4 regions of the Streptomyces sp. NPDC048462 genome follow, and region 1 is predicted to be linked to each of the others. Evidence: riboswitches for the same ligand, from Rfam matches in the RefSeq annotation. Region 1 holds a riboswitch; each other region holds the start of a gene.
What was found. Region 1 has a riboswitch for cobalamin ahead of ACGFU6_RS09530 ((2Fe-2S) ferredoxin domain-containing protein). Riboswitches for the same ligand answer to the same signal wherever they lie in the genome.

Region 1 (4,527 bases):
GACACGACCGAGGACGCCGCGCTGATCGAGGCCGCACTCGTCTCGGTCGACGCCGTCCCCCTGGCCGGCCGCGCCTTCGACCGGCTCTCCGGCGGCGAGCGCCAACGGGTGCTGATCGCCCGCGCGCTGGCTCAGGAGCCGTCGCTGCTCGTCCTGGACGAACCGACCAACCACCTCGACATCCGGCACCAGTTGGAGATCCTGGCCGTGCTGCGCCGGCTGCCCGCGACGGTCCTCGTCGCCCTGCACGACCTCAACCTGGCCGCGTACTACTGCGATCGCCTGTTCGTTCTGTGCGACGGCGGTGTCGTCGCGTCCGGTGCTCCGCACGAGGTGCTCACTCCGCGCCTGCTCGCGGAGGTCTACGAGGTGACCGCCGAGGTCGCGGTGCATCCTCGCACGGGCCGTCCCCAGGTGACGTTCCTGCCGGCGGACGTGCCTGTGCCCGACGCGAACCGGTGACCGGGCGTCCTGGGTCAACTGGACGCCGGTGCCGGGGTACGAGCCGCGGCGCCGGATCCGGGACGCCGGGCCCACCGCGACACCGGCTGCCCGCGTCGCGGTGAGCGGATCCCGGGCACGTTCGGCAGCGGGCGGAGCGGGCCCCTGTGGCCTGCTCCGCTCCGGTCACCGGGCCAGGCAGCAGTCACCGCACTTCGCACCGTTCAAGGCCCGGTAGTACAGACAGCAGCTCCGCCGCCGGAACGTCAGCTCGGGGCCGGTGACCTCGCCCGTACCCAACAGCCGCCCCGTCTGAAGGAGTTCCCTGGTCAGCCCGGTGAGCGGTGCCCGCAGGTCGGGCCGGGACCTGAGCAGCTGCGCCGCCGAACCGACCAGCGCGGAAGCCGAGTTACCCGCGAGCAGGCGGGGAGCCACCTTGACGGGCAGGCCCCGCTCCACACCCTCCAGAACACCGTCCGCCTGAGCGCGGACGGCATCGGCGAGCGACGACGCCGGCTGCGGAGCACGGCTGCCCCGAGGCTCGGCCAGCCGGAGCGCCGCACTGTCACCGGCCCATTCCACGGTGGTCGTCTCCGGCACGATCCCGTGCAACAGCGCGCAGGCGAGAACCGGTGACCACAGGCGGGCCGCGAGCCCGAGATGGGCGATGGAGACTCCGACGCGGGCCTCGGCGGTGGCGTAGCGTTCATTGACCGTCCTGGCCCGCGCGCCGAACCCTTCCCGTGTGAGCCCTCCTGCACCGGACCCGGGCCCCCGGGCCGTGTCCAGGACGAAGAATCCGCCCATCCGCGCCACGTCGCGCAGCGCCACGACGACCTCGTGCGCCGGTACCGCGTCCGCCGCGCGCCCACCGCTGGTCATGAGGTCGCCGTCCTCACGCGGCGCGGCGGGTCGATCAGATAGAGGTCGAGGATGCCGGGACGGTCCGCGACACCCGGCCCGCCGGCCCGCACCCAATCCACTATGTCCTCGGTGGCATTGGGGTCGTTGACCAGGCCGAGCCAGACCGGCCGGGCTCCTGCCGCCCGCCCGACGGCAGAAGGCTGTACGACGATGACGTTGGCCTGCTCACAGAGGTCCAGGCAGTCGGAGGTCCGCACCGGGGCGATCTCCCGCAACCGCGCGGTCTGCGCGGGGTGATCGCCCCGCACCTTGACCGTGCCGCAGCAGCAGTCGCGGCACACCACCACCCGGCAGGGGACCGTCCGGTCCGACGTCGGCGCGTTCTCGTCGACTGGCCGCTCAGGCATGCCGCATCCTCCCTCTTGCCGGGGAGTTCCGCCCCGGGGTCCTTCGAGGAGGCGACAGCGTGAGTCTCCTGGCTCTCGGGTCCGTGCTCGTCCCGGCCTTCCCGCCCTCGCGGGGCAGTGGCGCATCGGGATCCGCTCGCCGATCACAGTGGCGGTACCGCACCGGATTCCCACCGGTTTCCTCGGGCCGCCGTCGCCCATGTCCGCAGCCCATCATGTCACCCGCCCCACGGTGGCAGGAGCCCGGCCGGACGGCGTACCGGGACACCTCCGTGCCCGGCCACCGGGCGGCATCAGGGGCGCCGTGACCTCGCCAGCGCCAGGGCGTCAGTGACTTCCCGGACCACGCGCTCCGCGTCCTCGGGGCTGTTGACCACGTCGGTGTCGTTCATGTCGACCACGACGACGTCACTGGCGCGGTAGTGCTCGCGCACCCAGTCGTCGTACCCCGACCACAGCGTCCGGTAGTACCCGACGAGACTCCGGTCCTGTTCGAAATCGCGTCCCCGCAGCCCGATGCGGTGCAGTACCGTCTCGAAGTCCGCCCGGAGATACACCATGAGATCGGGTGCTTTGCGGTAGGGCAGGCCGTCGATCTCGCGCATCATCTCCGCGAGCAGCCCCTCGTACACCCGCATCTCAAGGGAACTGATCCTGCCGAGGTCGTGGTTGACCTTGGCGAAGTACCAGTCCTCGTAGATGGAGCGGTCGAGCACGTTGTCGTCCTGCTTGTACGCGTCTTTGATCGCGGCGAAACGCGTCTGCAGGAAGTAGAGCTGGAGGAGGAAGGGGTACCGCCTCGCCTCTATCTCTTCGGGGCCGGCCGTGTAGAAGAGCGGCAGAATCGGATTGTCCTCCACGCTCTCGTAGAAGACCCTGCTCCCCAGCTCCTTGGCGATCAGTTCGGCGACACTCGTCTTTCCGATCCCGATCATGCCGCCGACGCAGATCACTGCCATACCTCGAATCTTTCTCGGAGTTGCCCATGCCGGAGGGCTGCACAGGATCCAGGGCGTGATGCAGACCCCGTCGATGCTCGCTGCCCCGACGGGGGACGACTTGCCCGAAGAGGCTCCTGTCGCCCATCAGAACGAGCGTCGCGAGCGTCATTTCAGCGTCAGGTATCGCCCGCAACGCACACCCTATGCGCCGGAGCGAAACCTCAGGTCAGTCGTCCTTCTTCACCGGCTCCATGATCGCCGCGCACTCCACGTGATGCGTCATCGCGAAACAGATGCGGGCCGCCGGGCTGCTGGCCCGGCACCGCAGGCGACGGCTCGCAGCCTGACCACCACACCCATGGTGCCCGTCAAAGCGGAACAAGCCCAGTTCAGGGCGGCGCATCCACACCTTGGCCTGTCAGAGGCTCCTCTTGGGGATGGGGCAGTGGACGCCTTCGACGATGTCGACGGCTGAGCGGAACGTCGTGGCGGGGAGTGACTTCACACAGGCGAGGCCGGAGCCGGCCTCAACGTTGGCCGTCAGGTACGCGGCTGAGAGCCGCGAGCCGGTCGCGCCGGCCGCCGGGCGTGAGCACGCCTCATTCAGGGCGTCACGATGTCGAAGTTGGGGTCGAACGTGTCGATGAGCTCGGCCAGCGCCGGCAGAACGGTGCCGTCGCCGTCGAGGCGGATTTTCCCGGACTCGGCGAGCGTGGCCGCGCTCGCCGGGTTCAGCAGAACACTCACCAGGGCCGCCTTGGTTCCCGTGACGGTGAGCTGCGTGTCGGGGGACGCGCCGCGGCGGGCGTTGAGGACGCCGCGCGCGACCCACATCGTCCATGTCTCGTCGCTGTCCTTGAAGGAGAAGTCGATGCGCAGGTCGGCCTCTGCGGCTTTGTCGCCGATCAGGTGGACGGCGGCGTAGTCGAAGAGGATGTCGATGGGCATGGCGAAGATCGTGTCGGGGCTGGCCGTGGCGAATGTGGCGGGCTGGACACCCTCGCGCAGTTCCCTGGCCGCGGTGAGGAAGATGCCGCGCCACTGCGGTCCCTCGGCCTGGTAGCCCATCTGCTCGTACGCGTCGGCCTGGAGGTCGCGGGCCGCCCGGTTGTCCGGCTGCGCGAAGACGAGAGTGTGCAGGATCTGGGCCGCCCAGCGGTAGTCGCCCGCGTCGAGGGCCCGCTGCCCCTCGGCCATGACCTGGTCCGCGCCGATCAGGTCGACGAAGCGGCGGGCCGACTCGGTCGGCGGGTGGGGGTGGAGGGAGACGGGGTCGCCGTCCCACATGCCGAGTTCCTTGGTGAACACCGCGCGGACGTCGTGGTGCAGCGTGCCGTGGTAGCCGCGGTTGAACCACTTGCGGCCCAGCTCCGCCGGCAGCTCGATGACTTCGGCTGCCTCCAGGGGCGTGTATCCCTTGTTCGCGAGGCGCAGCGCCTGGTCGTGGATGTACTTGTAGGTGTCGCGCTGTGACGCCAGGAAGGAGGTCACCGCTTCGTTCTCCCACACCGGCCAGGTGTGCGGGCCGTAATGCACCTGTGCCTCGTCGCCCCAGCGCTCCAGCGTCTCGTCGAGGTAGCGGGCGAAGTTGCGGGCGTCACGGGTGCGGGCACCGCGCAGGGTCTGGATGTTGTGGAGCGAGTGGTTGGCGTTCTCGGCGCAGGTGAGGGCGGCCAGCTGCGGGATCCAGATGTGCATCTCCTCCGGGGCCTCGGTGTCCGGGGCGTAGAGGAACTCGAATTCGAGGCCGCCCAGGTCGCGTTTGGCGCCGGTCTCGGTGATCGGGTCCGTGGGCGAGATGTACGAGACCGTCACCCCCGGCACGGTCGTGATGCCGATGCCGCAGGTCACGCAGCCGGTGGCGGAGTAGTCGA
Region 2 (4,527 bases), on a different contig from region 1:
CGACCGTGCGCTACGTCTCGGTCGAGGGTCCCGTCGTCTCGACCGTCCCGGCCACCCGCGAACAGCTGGTCGAGATGTCGTCGCGCTACCTCCCCGCAGAGAAGGTCGAGGGTTACGTCGACTTCGCCTGGAAGGAGCACGGCGAGCAGGTGGTCGTCCACATGCGGCCCCAGCGCTGGCTCGGCACCGACCTCGGAGCCGTCTGAGAGGAGCGGGACCTGCCGGGCCGCACGCACCGGGCCCGGCGCCCGCACCGCGACTGCCGCCCCTGCCGGCCGCCCTCCGCAGCGGGCCGGAGCTCAGCCGGACGGTTCGTCGGGGACGGGGTGCTCGGGATGAGGGTGATGGCCGACATGCGGAGCGCCGCGTCGGCCGGTGCCCGCCTCGTCGGTATCGGGGACCTCCAGGTCCGGCCGCTCGTCGGCCGTCCGCCGCTTCGCACCGCCGACCACGTCCAAGGGGTCCTCGTCGGCCCTGGCCTGCTGATCGGGCGGGTCGCGGGGAATCGGGGCCGCGCTGCTCCCCGGGTCTTTCGGGTGACCGTCGTTCACGGTGTGCTCACTTCCTTCCGTAGGCGTCCACCGGTGCGGGTACCCGGGTGACCGGCGACGATGCGTGGCAGCCTCGGCACCGGACGTCTTCGGCCGCCGCCCGGACCCGGCGGTGCACGGCCCGCTCCGGGTGGGGCACTCCATTCGTCCCACAGGAGCGGGAGTCACGCTCACCGAGGACGCGGGAGCGGGGAGCGGAACTACCGTTCTCCGGGCGGCCCCGAGCCCTCCGGCACCGCCCGGCAGCGGCGGCGGAACCCGGACCGAAGAGCCGGGCCGGCAGGTTCCTGGCGAACCCTTGCGAACCCTCCTCAACCGAGTTGCGCAGGTGCTAACTTGCAGCATCACGAAGGACGGCGCGGAGCACGGCACTCCGGGAATCACGTGTTGCCTCCGGCCGGGCCTCGCAGGTGCCACCGCCCCCGCAGCGATCAGGCATGACGCCGGACGCCCGGACCCAAACGCTGTCCCCACCGCCGTCACCACCATCACGGACATCACCGCCATCGCACCCATAGCGACGCTCGGGACGGTCCGGACCACCTGAACGATCTGGTCGATCCGGACGGGTCGGGGCCATCCACGGAAGGACAGCACATGGGCATGGACGTCGCGGTCGGCATGTTGATCATGTGGGCAGTGGGCAAGGCCAGGCGGGCGGGGGGCCAGCTCAACGGACTCACCGACCACACGATGGAGTTGCTGGTTCAACGGCTGTGGGAGCTGGTGGACGCCAAGCTGGGCGGCGATCCGGCGATCCAGCAGCTGGTGTCCGAGTCGCGGGAGAACGGCGACGCCACGGCTCCGGCACGCACGCGCGCCGAGAACGTCCTCCGGGACGCGGCGGACCAGGACCCCCGGTTCGCCGCGCAACTCGAGGCCATCCTGTCGAATGCGGGCGGCGGGAACACCTCCCCGCCGGCGGACTCCGAGCCCACCGGCATCCGGGCCGGCGGAGCCGTCGTCACGGGTGCCAACTTCGGCCGGATCAACGCCAATACCAGCATCAAGAACGTCGTCGCGCGGAATCCGCTGCCCACCCTCATCGTGGCCGTCCTGGTGCTCGTCGCGGCCTTCTTCGGCATACGGGCGATGATCCCGCCTTCCGGCAGCGGCGAAGAGGCACCGGGCTCCTCCGCGATGGTCGGCACCTGGAAGGCCGCCGGGTCCGCCGACCCCATGGTCTTCGGCCAGGACGGCACCTGCTCGGGCTTCTACTACGACAACGGCGCCCCGCTCGACATCGGCGGCCCGATGACCTGCTCCATCTCCAGCACCGCGGACGAGGACGGCCGCTACGCGTTCGTCGTGACGCAGAGCCCGAACAAGGCGACCTACCGGGTCGGCTTCGTCAACGATGCCCGCGCCGTCGTCTACTCGTCCACGGGACAGAAGATCTATGAGATGAGCCGCTTCTGACGGCCGGCGCCCGGGACGGAGCGCCGGCCCGCTCCCCTCGGTGACAGGCGTTCCGCAATGTGAACGGCTTGGCCCGGGGCGCCGGACGACGGTCTAGTGTGGTCCGTGCAGCTGGTTCGCCCTGTCCGCCAGACAGGCGCGTCGCAAGAGGGAACCCGGTGGAATTCCGGGACTGCCCCGCAGCGGTGAGTGGGAACGACCGCCGTCATACGCACTGGGTCCGGTTGGATCTGGGAAGCGACGGCCAGTAGGTGTCCGCCTCGGCGGATGTGCCCGCGAGTCCGAAGACCTGCCCGTTGCCCGCACGCGAACCCTCGCGTGCGGATACCCCGGTGACCTCGTGGGCGGGTCGGCGTACATATCGAGCGGTACACACGGCACATCGTCGGTGTGGTCCGTCCGGTTCGTCATCCCTTCGCGTCCGCGTCCCGTCCCGGGATGTTCAGGAGTCATCTCGCGAAGGAGATTTCCGTGACAGCCAAGCCCGCAGCCGCGGCAGCACGAGCCACCGTGTACGGCTACCCCCGCCAGGGACCGGACCGGGAACTGAAGAAGGCCGTCGAGGGTTACTGGAAGGGCCGTGTCGCCGCCGGCGCCCTCCGGGAGACCGCGGCCGGCCTGCGCCGCGCCAACTGGACGCGGCTGGCCGACGCCGGCGTCCACGAGGTGCCCACCGGCGACTTCTCGTACTACGACCACGTCCTGGACACCAGCGTCATGGTCGGCGCGATCCCCGCACGCCACCGAGCGGCCGTCGATGCCGACGCCCTGGACGGCTACTTCGCGATGGCCCGCGGCACCCAGGACGTGGCGCCGCTGGAGATGACCAAGTGGTTCGACACCAACTACCACTACCTCGTCCCCGAACTCGGTCCGGACACCGTCTTCAGCGCCGACTCCGCCAAGCAGGTAACGGAGTTGGGGGAGGCCCTCGCGCTCGGCCTCACCGCCCGGCCGGTGCTCGTCGGCCCGGTCACCTATCTCCTGCTGGCCAAGCCGGCCCCGGGGGTGCCGGACGGCTTCGAGCCGCTCACCCTGCTCGACCGGCTGCTTCCGGTCTACGCGGAGGTACTCGCCGATCTGCGTGCCGCCGGCGCGGAGTGGGTCCAACTGGACGAACCCGCGCTCGTCCAGGACCGCTCCCCCGCCGAGCTGAACGCGGTGGCCCGCGCCTACCGTGAGCTCGGCGGCCTCACCGACCGACCCAAGCTGCTCGTCGCCTCATACTTCGACCGGCTCGGTGAGGCCCTGCCCGTCCTGGCGAAGGCCCCGGTGGAGGGTCTGGCCGTGGACTTCACCGGCGCGGCGGCCGCCAACCTCGGCGACCTCGCCGCCGCGGGCGGGCTGCCCGGCAAGCGGCTCGTCGCCGGCGTCGTCAACGGACGCAACATCTGGATCAACGACTACGAGAAGTCCCTCTCCACCCTCGCCACCCTCCTGGGCCTGGCCGACAGCGTCGACGTGGCCGCGTCCTGCTCCCTGCTGCACGTCCCGCTCGACACGGCGCCCGAGAAGGACATCGACCCCCGGATCCTGCGCTGGCTCGCCTTCGCCGGGCAGAAGACCGCCGAGGTCGTCACACTGGCCAGGGCGCTGACCCGGGGCACCGGGGCCGTCGCCGCCGAGATCGCCGCCAACCGCGCCGCCCTCGCCTCCCGCCGGGACTCCCCCATCACCCGCGACCCCGCCGTACGGGCCAGGACCGCGGCCGTCACCGACGCGGACGGGCGGCGCTCCCAGCCGTACGCCGGGCGGACCGCCGCCCAGCGTGCCCGCCTCGGGCTGCCCCTGCTGCCCACGACGACCATCGGCTCCTTCCCGCAGACGAATGAACTGCGCACCGCACGGGCCGACCTCCGCGCGGGCCGGATCGACACCGCCGGCTACGAGGAGCGGATCAAGGACGAGATCCGGGAGGTCATCTCCTTCCAGGAGAAGACCGGCATCGACGTCCTGGTGCACGGCGAGCCCGAACGCAACGACATGGTGCAGTACTTCGCCGAACAGCTCACCGGCTACCTCGCCACCCGGCACGGCTGGGTCCAGTCCTACGGCACCCGCTACGTGCGCCCACCGGTCCTGGCCGGCGACATCTCCCGCACCGAGCCGATGACGGTGCGCTGGACGACGTACGCCCAGTCCCTCACCGACCGGCCCGTCAAGGGCATGCTCACCGGCCCCGTCACCATGCTCGCCTGGTCCTTCGTCCGCGACGACCAGCCACTCGGCGACACCGCGATGCAGGTCGCCCTCGCCCTGCGCGACGAGGTCAACGACCTTGAATCTGGTGGCACTTCGGTCATCCAGGTGGACGAACCCGCACTGCGCGAGACCCTGCCGCTACGGACGGCGGACCGCGCCGCCTACCTGGACTGGGCGACCGAGTCGTTCCGGCTCACCACCGGCGGGGTACGGCCGGACACCCAGATCCACACCCACATGTGCTACGCCGAGTTCGGCGACATCGTCCAGGCCATCGACGATCTGGACGCCGACGTCATCAGCCTGGAGGCCGCCCGTTCGCACATGCAGGTCGCCCGGGAACTGGCCGGACACG
Region 3 (4,527 bases), on a different contig from region 1:
GGGGTGCGGTGCTGGTAGACGTTGCCGTCGACGGACCAGGTGACGGAATCGGGGGCCCAGTCGATGGCGAAGGTGTGGAAGTCGTCGGCGAAGGCCTGGCCGCCGGGGAGGCTGTAGCCGGCGCCGATGCCGGCGGAGCCGGAGTAGCCGGGGCCGTGCAGGGTGCCGTGGACGGTGCTGGGTTCGAAGCCGACGTTCTCCATGATGTCGATCTCGCCGGAGTTGGGCCAGCCGACCTGTCCGATGTCGTCGCCGAGCATCCAGAAGGCGGGCCACATGCCCTGGCCGCGCGGGATCTTCATCCGGGCCTCGACGTGGCCGTAGGTCTGGGTGAACTTGCCCGAGGTGTTCAGCCGCGCCGAGGTGTACTCGCAGGTGCCGTACCAGCACTGGTAGTTGTTCGGGTTCTCCTTGCGCGCGGTGATGACCAGATGACCCTGGCCGTCCAGCGCCGCGTTGCTGTTCCCGGCGGTGTAGTACTGCCGCTCGTGGTTGTCGACGTTGTCACCGGTCTCGATCTGCCACTTGCCGCCGTCAACGGCGGAACCTGCGGCTCCGTCGAAGTCGTCGGTGAACGTCGCGGCGGCGGCGGACGCCTGCGTGGTGACGGATCCCTTCGAGGCCGGAGACGGCATGGGGGCGCCGGAGGCGAGGCCGGAGGTGGCGGAGACGAGGGCGAGTACCGAGAGTGCGGAGACCAGGAGGCGCCTGGTCAGGTGGGGGGAGCTCATGTGGATTTCCTTTCCGTACGGGACGGAGGGAATGTGACTCACCATGCATATGACAAGTGGGGGCATGGCGGCCACGTGGGGGAGTTGCGGCCTTAGTTCACTTCGTGATTTAAGAAGTGAACCAAGAGCGTGTCAAGGCTCTTGGCAGACCACAGTTCTTGCACGCACCGGCCTACCGCCCCGTCGCCGCGTTCGTCAGCTCTCCGGTGCCGCCGGGAGCGGCCGGCCGCAGCGCAGGTTCCACCGCCCCGACCTGCCGCTGAGCTCCGTGACCGTCAGCGGTGCCACGTCCAGCCGCCAGAAGGCCTGCGGCGGGAGGTCCAGCGCGTGGACAGCCGCAGCGCGGATCACGGCGGGCTCGGCCACCGCCAGCACCTGCCCGTCGTCGCTCCTGTGCGGGGAGTCGAGCCACGAGCCCACCCGCGCGCACAGTTCCAGCAGGGACTCACCCCCGTGCGGCGCGGCGGCAGGATCGGTCAGCCAGGCGGCCACCCCGTCCGGCTCGTCCGTGCTCACCTCGGTCAGCCGGGCGCCGGTCCAGCGGCCCATCTCCCAGTCCCGCAGGGCGGGTTCGGGATCGGAGCGGAGTCCCAGCGCGTCCGCGGTCGCGGTGCAGCGCATGGACGGGCCGCGCACGTGCCTGGCCGCCGAGGGCACGGCGGGCGCGGCGTCCCGCGCCTGCCGGAGCCCGGCGTCGTCCAGCGGCGCGTCACCGGCGAACCGGGCCTCGCGCAGCGCCGCGTTCATCGCCGGTGAGATCAACATCACCCGTACCGTCATTACTGCTCTCAACTCCCTGAACGGTGGCCACTTGGCCAACCACACCATGGCATCCGGGCTTCCCGGATGCCCGGACCGCACCATGGCGGCGCCCACGCCCAGGCGGTATGGTCGCGACGACACGACGAGGGTGTGACGGAAGTCCGGTGAGAATCCGGCACGGTCGCGCCACTGTGAACCCGCACCTGTGCGGGGAAGTCAGACCCAGCACCTTCGTCTCAGGCACCACGATCGGGACGCGTGTTCCCACAGGAGGTTCTGCCATGGCACAGACTGCTGCCCCCGCCACCGGCGCACCCGCCATCACTCCCATCTCGCTGAAGGCCATCGCCCCTTGGGCGGTCTTCTTCGGCATCCTCATGCTGATCCTGCTGTACTTCGTCGGCGCCGAGCAGGGCGCCACCTCCGTCATCTCGGGCGCGGGCGTGCACGAGTGGGTCCACGACGGCCGTCACCTGCTCGGTTTCCCCTGCCACTGACCCACCGGGCTGATCCAGGGGAATCCCTCATGAACTCCATATCTGTCAGAGCTCTGCTGGTCCGCGGCATGCTGGCCGGCCTCGTCGCGGGCGCGCTCGCGCTGGCCGTCGCCTACTTCCTCGGCGAGTCCCGGGTGGACGCCGCCATCGCCCTCGAGGAGGCGCACAGCCACGACCACGGCGGCGGCGAGGAACTCGTCAGCCGCACCATGCAGTCCACCGCGGGACTCGCCACCGGCGTACTCGTCTTCGGGGTGGCCATCGGCGGCATCGCCGCACTCGTCTTCTGCTACGCACTCGGCCGGACGGGCCGCTTCGGCCCGCGCGCCACCGCGGCGCTGATCGCGGGCGCGGCCCTGCTGGCCGTGTACGTCGTGCCGTTCCTGAAGTACCCGGCGAACCCGCCGGCCGTCGGCAACCCCGACACGATCGGCAGACGCACGGCACTGTTCTTCCTGATGGTCGCCCTCAGCGTGCTGCTGGCCGTCGCCGCCGTCATCCTCGGCAAGCGGCTGGCACCCCGCCTGGGCGCCTGGAACGCGACGATCGCCGCAGCGGCCGGATACGTGCTGCTCATCGGTCTCGCGTACGTCTTCCTGCCCTCGTTCAACGAGGTCGGAAAGGACTTCCCGGCCACCCTGCTGTGGCAGTTCAGGCTGGCCACGCTCGCGGTCCAGGTCACGCTGTGGACCACCTTCGGGCTGCTCTTCGGCTACCTCACCGAACGGCTGCTGGTGCCGAGGGCACAGCCTGCCCGGGCCGGAAGCGGAACGGCGGAACGCGCCGCGGCCGCGGCGCGCTGACCCGCCCGGACGTGCCGTCGGGCCCGTGCGGCGCCGGAACCCGCGAGGTGAGTTCTTCTCGCGGGTTCCGCCGCGCCACGGGCCGGTGCGCGTCACCGCTCCGCGGGACCGTCCCAGTCCACGCGGTAGTGCTTCAGCAGGGAGTCCTCACGCACCAGGCGCATCCCCGCGGCCGTCATGACGCGCTGGGAGGCGATGTTGTCGAGGTCGGTGTCCCCGTGCACGCAGGCGACGCCCCGGTCGCGGGCGAACCGCAGCAGCGCGCGGAGCGCCTCGGAGGCGTACCCCATGCCGCGGACCGAGGGCACGAGCCCGTAGCCGATCGTGACGTGTCCGGCCTCGTCGGGAACTCCGTGGAACCCCAGCCCGCCGATCACCGGCCCGTCCGCACCGAGCCGTATCTCGTACGAGCCGAACGGAGTCGGATCCCCGGTCTCGGCGATGGTGCGCACGACGCGCGCGGCCGCCGCCCGCTCGCCCGGGGACGGGTATCCGGCCGCCCACCGGACGCCTTCCGGTGGCCGGCCCTCCACCACGTGCTCGACGTCGGATGCGCTCATCGCGCGGAGCAGGAGGCGCGGGGTATCGATAACGGTCATGACGCAGTGGACTATCACGCGGTCCGGGCGGGCCGCACCCGGATATCTCCTGGTGACCGCCCGCCCTTACCGCATGCTTCGCCGACCGCCGGCGCCCTCGGTCGACCTGCGGCTACGCGCCGCCTGCCGGGGTGAAGTCCCCGGACAGCGCGGCCGCCACCCGCAGGTGCGTCGACGCCTCGGTCTGCCGCCCCTGGCGCTCCAGCGTGCGGCCGAGCATCAGCCGGGCGTAGTGCTCGACGGGATCGAGCTCCAGCACCGCCCGCAGCTCCGTCTCGGCCCGGCCGAGCCGCGCCGAGTGGTAGTAGGCCCTCGCCAGCAGCAGGCGCGGGGCGACCTGCTCCGGCACCTCCTCGACCAGCCCGCCCAGGATCCGGGCCGCGACCAGGTACTCCTTCGATTCGAAGAAGAACTGCGCGCGCTCCCACCGCTCGGCTGCGGTACCGAACTCGTAGTAGGTGTCGCTCATTCGTCCTCCCCGGTCGAGGCTCGCCGCCGGGCCCGTCCCGGATGCGTCGATGGTCACAACACTCCCAGATGGTTTAACATTCCACTAAATATTCGGCGTGGGTGCCGTCCGGCCGGGCCCGTACGGGAATAGGTTGAGCGCCATGAGCAATCTGGATCGCCAGGCAGTTCCCTCCGCCTGCGGAGGGCGCGGCTTCGTCGTGGCCGAACCGGTACGTGAACTCCTCACCCCGCGTCGCGTGAAGCTCGGGGAGTCCACCGAGGTGCGCAGACTGCTGCCCAACCTCGGCCGCCGCATGGTCGGTGCCTGGGCCTTCGTCGACCACTACGGCCCCGACGACATCACCGACGAGCCCGGGATGCAGGTGCCGCCCCACCCCCACATGGGCCTGCAGACGGTCAGCTGGCTGCACGAGGGCGAGGTCCTGCACCGCGACAGCCTCGGCAGCCTGGCCACCATCCGCCCGTACGAACTCGGCCTGATGACCTCGGGCCGGGCGATCAGCCACTCCGAGGAGAGCCCCAGGCCGCACGCCGCGCTGCTGCACGGCGCGCAGCTCTGGGTCGCGCTCCCGGGCGCCCACCGCGATGTCGAGCCGCACTTCCAGCACCACACGGACCTGCCGACGGTCACGGCCCCGGGCCTCACCGCGACGGTGATCCTCGG
Region 4 (4,527 bases), on a different contig from region 1:
CGCGGGCGTGGCGTTCGCCGCCATCGGCATCGGCGCCCTGGTCCCCGCGGCGATCATGTCGATCGCGGCGGCGAACCTCTTCACCCGGAACATCTACAAGGACTTCATCAAGCCCGACGCGACGCCCGCCCAGGAGACCAAGGTCTCCAAGCTGGTGTCGCTGCTGGTGAAGGTCGGCGCGCTCGCGTTCGTCCTCACCATGGACAAGACGGTCGCGATCAACTTCCAGCTGCTCGGCGGGATCTGGATCCTCCAGACGATGCCCGCCCTGGTCGGCGGCCTCTTCACCCGGTGGTTCCACCGCTGGGCGCTGCTCGCGGGCTGGGCGGTCGGCATGGTCTACGGAACGGCCGCGGCCTACGGGGTCGCCAGCCCCACCCAGGCGCACTTCGGCGGCTCGTCCAAGGAGATCCCGGGCATCGGCGAGATCGGCTACATCGGCCTGACGGCGTTCGTGCTGAACGTCGTGGTGACCGTCGTCCTCACCTTCGTCCTGAACGCCGTGAAGGCGCCTGCGGGGATCGACGAGACCTCTCCCGCCGACTACACCGCCGACGCGGGCGACCCGGGCGTGAAGACGGAGCTCCCGCCGGCCACGGCCGGTGCGCCCGGCGGTCACTGACCGAGGCGCCACGGGCCGCCGCACCCCAGCACGTGGGGAGCGGCGGCCCGTTCGCGCGTCCGGGGAACCCTCGGGCAGCGCCGCCGGAGCCGCCGGGGAAAACCCGTGCCGGCGCCGCCCGCGGGTGCGGCAGACTTCCGTGCATGGACATAACCATCAGGCCGGTCGAGCCCGCCGAGTACGCCGCCCTCGGCGAGATCACCGCCGAGGCCTATCTCGGGGACGGGCTGCTGGACTTCGGCGCCGACGACCCGTATCTGGTGCAACTGCGCGACGTCCCCCGGCGGGCCGCCGAGGCCGAGGTGCTCGTCGCGGCGGACGCGCGGGGCCGGGTCCTCGGCGGGGTCACCTACGCGCCGCCGGGCAACCGCTGGGCCGACATCGCGGCGCCGGACGAGGCCGAGTTCCGGATGCTCGCGGTCTCGCGCGAGGCACGTGGGGCCGGGGCGGGCGAGGCGCTCGTCCGGGCCTGTATCGACCGCGCACGAGCCACCCCGGGGGTCACCGGCATCGTCCTGTCGACGCAGCCGGCGATGCGCGGGGCCCATAGGATCTACGGGCGCCTCGGCTTCGTCCGGACCCCCGAAAAGGACTGGTATCCCATCGAAGGGCTCTCGCTGCTGACATACCGCCTGGAGTTCCCGGCGGTCTCTTGATCGGTCACGCGACACAACATGTGGGGGCTGCCTCATCCAGCGGCCCCCACATGTATGCTCGTGCTCGCTGTCGCCGCAGGGAAATCCGGTGCGAATCCGGAACTGTCCCGCAACGGTGTATTCGGTGTGCTTTTGCGCACCTCCGAGTCCGAGGACCTGCCGACAGCGCATCCGGCTCGACCGAACCGGATGCCCAGACGTCCGGGCCTCGTGGATGGGCCGGTGGACGCCGCACGGAGTGCTGCCCCGACCGGGCCCCGCTCCGCCCGGCTGCCCCGCTCCCCCGCCGGCCCAGAGCCGAGCGAGGGAGAGCACCACGTGACCATCGCGCCAGCCGATCCGGTTTCAGCGGCCGAATCAACGGGACCCACGAGCGACGGACCGGGCACCGCACTTCTGCGGACCCTCACCGCCCTCACCGCGGACCTGCCCGACACCGACCCCGGACGCGTCGCCGGCGCCGCGCTGCGCGGCCGCAACGCCCGGTCGGACGAGGCCGAGCTGAGCTCGCTGGCCACCGAGGCCGCGGCGGGCCTGATCTCCGAGGATCCCGCCTACTCCCGGCTCGCCGCCCGCCTCCTCACCCGCACCATCGCGGACGAGGCGGCCGGCCAGGGCGCGACGTCCTTCTCCGCGTCCGTCGCCGTGGGCCACCGCGAAGGCCTGATCGCGGACCGCACCGCCGAGTTCGTGACGCTGCACGCGGCCGCTCTCGACGCGCTGGTCGACCGGGCCCTCACCGACGGCGCCGACGACCGGTTCGGCTACTTCGGGCTGCGCACCCTGCACAGCCGCTACCTGCTGCGCCACCCGATCACCCGCCAGGTCGTCGAGACCCCGCAGCACTTCATGCTGCGGGTGGCCGCCGGGCTCGCGGAGGACGACTCCGAGCGCGCCCTGGACGAGGTCGCGGCCCTGTACCGGCTGATGAGCCGGCTGGACTACCTGCCCTCCTCCCCCACGCTCTTCAACTCCGGCACCCGGCACCCGCAGATGTCCTCCTGCTACCTGCTGGACTCGCCGCTGGACGAGCTGGACTCGATCTACGACCGCTACCACCAGGTGGCGCGGCTGTCGAAGCACGCGGGTGGCATCGGCCTCTCGTACTCCCGCATCCGGGCCCGCGGTTCGCTGATCCGGGGCACCAACGGGCACTCCAACGGCATCGTGCCGTTCCTCAAGACGCTCGACGCCTCCGTCGCCGCGGTCAACCAGGGCGGCCGGCGCAAGGGCGCCGCCGCGGTCTACCTGGAGACCTGGCACGCGGACATCGAGGAGTTCCTGGAGCTGCGCGACAACACGGGCGAGGACCAGCGGCGCACGCACAACCTGAACCTGGCGCACTGGATCCCGGACGAGTTCATGCGCCGGGTGGACGCGGACACCGAGTGGTCGCTGTTCTCCCCGGCCGACGTGCCCGAGCTGGTCGACCTGTGGGGCGACGCGTTCGACGCCGCCTACCGGGCGGCCGAGGCCAAGGGCCTGGCCCGCAAGACGATGCCGGCCCGTGAGCTGTACGGCCGGATGATGCGGACCCTCGCCCAGACCGGCCAGGGCTGGATGACGTTCAAGGACGCCTCCAACCGGACCGCGAACCAGACCGCCGAGCCGGGCCGCGTCGTGCACTCCTCGAACCTGTGCACCGAGATCCTCGAAGTCACCGACGACGGCGAGACGGCCGTCTGCAACCTGGGTTCGGTCAACCTCGGCGCGTTCGTCGAGGGCGGCACGATCGACTGGGAACGGCTGGACGCCACCGTGCGCACCGCCGTGACCTTCCTGGACCGGGTCGTCGACATCAACTTCTACCCGACCGAGCAGGCCGGCCGGTCCAACGCCCGCTGGCGGCCGGTGGGGCTGGGCGCGATGGGTCTCCAGGACGTCTTCTTCCAGCTGCGGCTGCCCTTCGACTCCCCCGAGGCCCGCGCGCTCTCCACGAAGATCTCCGAGCGGATCATGCTCGCCGCCTACGAGGCGTCCTGCGAGCTGGCCGAACGCTCGGGCCCGCTGCCCGCGTGGTCCGAGACGCGGGCCGCGCGCGGTGTGCTGCACCCCGACCACTACGAGACCGAGCTGAACTGGCCGGAGCGCTGGGACACGCTGCGCGCCCGGGTCGCGAAGAGCGGCATGCGGAACTCGCTGCTCCTGGCCATCGCGCCGACCGCCACGATCGCCTCGATCGCGGGCGTGTACGAGTGCATCGAGCCGCAGGTCTCCAACCTCTTCAAGCGCGAGACGCTCAGCGGTGAGTTCCTCCAGGTCAACGCCTACCTGGTGGACGAGCTGAAGAGGCTCGGCGTGTGGGACGCGCGGACCCGCGAGGCGCTGCGCGAGGCGAGCGGCTCGGTCCAGGGCTTCGCGTGGATCCCGGAGGACGTGCGGGCGCTGTACCGCACGGCGTGGGAGATCCCGCAGCGCGGACTGATCGACATGGCGGCGGCCCGTACCCCGTTCCTGGACCAGAGCCAGTCGCTGAACCTGTTCCTGGAGACGCCGACGATCGGCAAGCTCTCCTCGATGTACGCGTACGCCTGGAAGCAGGGGCTGAAGACGACGTACTACCTGCGCTCGCGCCCGGCGACCCGGATCGCGCGTGCCGCGTCCGGCCAGACGGCCGCCGCCGCCCCCATTCCCGTACAGCAGGCGACCGCGCCCGACGCGGACGCGATCGCCTGCTCCCTCGAAAACCCCGAGTCCTGCGAGGCCTGCCAGTAATGAGCACATCCGAGAACAAGAACCTGCTGGACCCGGGCTTCGAACTGACCCTGCGGCCGATGCGCTACCCGGACTTCTACGAGCGCTACCGGGACGCGATCAAGAACACCTGGACGGTGGAGGAGGTCGACCTGCACTCCGACGTCGCCGACCTCGCCAAGCTGTCGCCGGGCGAGCAGCACATGATCGGGCGGCTCGTCGCGTTCTTCGCCACCGGTGACTCGATCGTCTCCAACAACCTCGTGCTGACGCTGTACAAGCACATCAACTCCCCCGAGGCGCGGCTGTACCTGTCGCGGCAGCTGTTCGAGGAGGCCGTGCACGTCCAGTTCTATCTGACGCTGCTCGACACCTATCTGCCCGACCCGGCCGACCGGGCGGCGGCCTTCGACGCGGTCGAGGAGATTCCCTCGATCCGTGAGAAGGCGCAGTTCTGCTTCAAGTGGATGGACTCGGTCGAGAAGATCGACCGGCTGGAGACGAAGGCCGACCGCCGCCGCTTCCTGCTGAACCTGATCTGCTTCGCGGCGTGCA

Region 2: it holds a riboswitch for cobalamin, as region 1 does, so the genes downstream of both, metE (5-methyltetrahydropteroyltriglutamate--homocysteine S-methyltransferase) here and ACGFU6_RS09530 ((2Fe-2S) ferredoxin domain-containing protein) in region 1, are expected to answer to the same signal.
Region 3: it holds a riboswitch for cobalamin, as region 1 does, so the genes downstream of both, ACGFU6_RS06875 (CbtB-domain containing protein) here and ACGFU6_RS09530 ((2Fe-2S) ferredoxin domain-containing protein) in region 1, are expected to answer to the same signal.
Region 4: it holds a riboswitch for cobalamin, as region 1 does, so the genes downstream of both, ACGFU6_RS31555 (ribonucleoside-diphosphate reductase subunit alpha) here and ACGFU6_RS09530 ((2Fe-2S) ferredoxin domain-containing protein) in region 1, are expected to answer to the same signal.

The regions. Positions count from the first base shown of each region.
Region 1 covers NZ_JBICXG010000004.1:228,930-233,456, reverse strand. The annotation lists gene ACGFU6_RS09540 (ABC transporter ATP-binding protein) at 1-462, shown strand, start outside; gene ACGFU6_RS09535 ((2Fe-2S)-binding protein) at 628-1,323, opposite strand; gene ACGFU6_RS09530 ((2Fe-2S) ferredoxin domain-containing protein) at 1,320-1,712, opposite strand; cobalamin riboswitch at 1,774-1,896, opposite strand; gene ACGFU6_RS09525 (deoxynucleoside kinase) at 2,006-2,671, opposite strand; gene ACGFU6_RS09520 (alkyl/aryl-sulfatase) at 3,257-4,527, opposite strand, start outside.
Region 2 covers NZ_JBICXG010000003.1:331,611-336,137, reverse strand. The annotation lists gene ACGFU6_RS07515 (pyridoxamine 5'-phosphate oxidase family protein) at 1-206, shown strand, start outside; gene ACGFU6_RS07510 (hypothetical protein) at 300-551, opposite strand; gene ACGFU6_RS07505 (hypothetical protein) at 1,149-1,970, shown strand; cobalamin riboswitch at 2,066-2,282, shown strand; gene metE (5-methyltetrahydropteroyltriglutamate--homocysteine S-methyltransferase) at 2,442-4,527, shown strand, end outside.
Region 3 covers NZ_JBICXG010000003.1:168,182-172,708, forward strand. The annotation lists gene ACGFU6_RS06865 (family 16 glycosylhydrolase) at 1-731, opposite strand, end outside; gene ACGFU6_RS06870 (histidine phosphatase family protein) at 927-1,511, opposite strand; adenosylcobalamin (AdoCbl) riboswitch at 1,635-1,729, shown strand; gene ACGFU6_RS06875 (CbtB-domain containing protein) at 1,775-1,990, shown strand; gene ACGFU6_RS06880 (CbtA family protein) at 2,020-2,793, shown strand; gene ACGFU6_RS06885 (GNAT family N-acetyltransferase) at 2,886-3,392, opposite strand; gene ACGFU6_RS06890 (tetratricopeptide repeat protein) at 3,505-3,861, opposite strand; gene ACGFU6_RS06895 (pirin family protein) at 4,004-4,527, shown strand, end outside.
Region 4 covers NZ_JBICXG010000026.1:26,273-30,799, forward strand. The annotation lists gene mctP (monocarboxylate uptake permease MctP) at 1-622, shown strand, start outside; gene ACGFU6_RS31550 (GNAT family N-acetyltransferase) at 766-1,278, shown strand; cobalamin riboswitch at 1,320-1,457, shown strand; gene ACGFU6_RS31555 (ribonucleoside-diphosphate reductase subunit alpha) at 1,597-3,993, shown strand; gene ACGFU6_RS31560 (ribonucleotide-diphosphate reductase subunit beta) at 3,993-4,527, shown strand, end outside.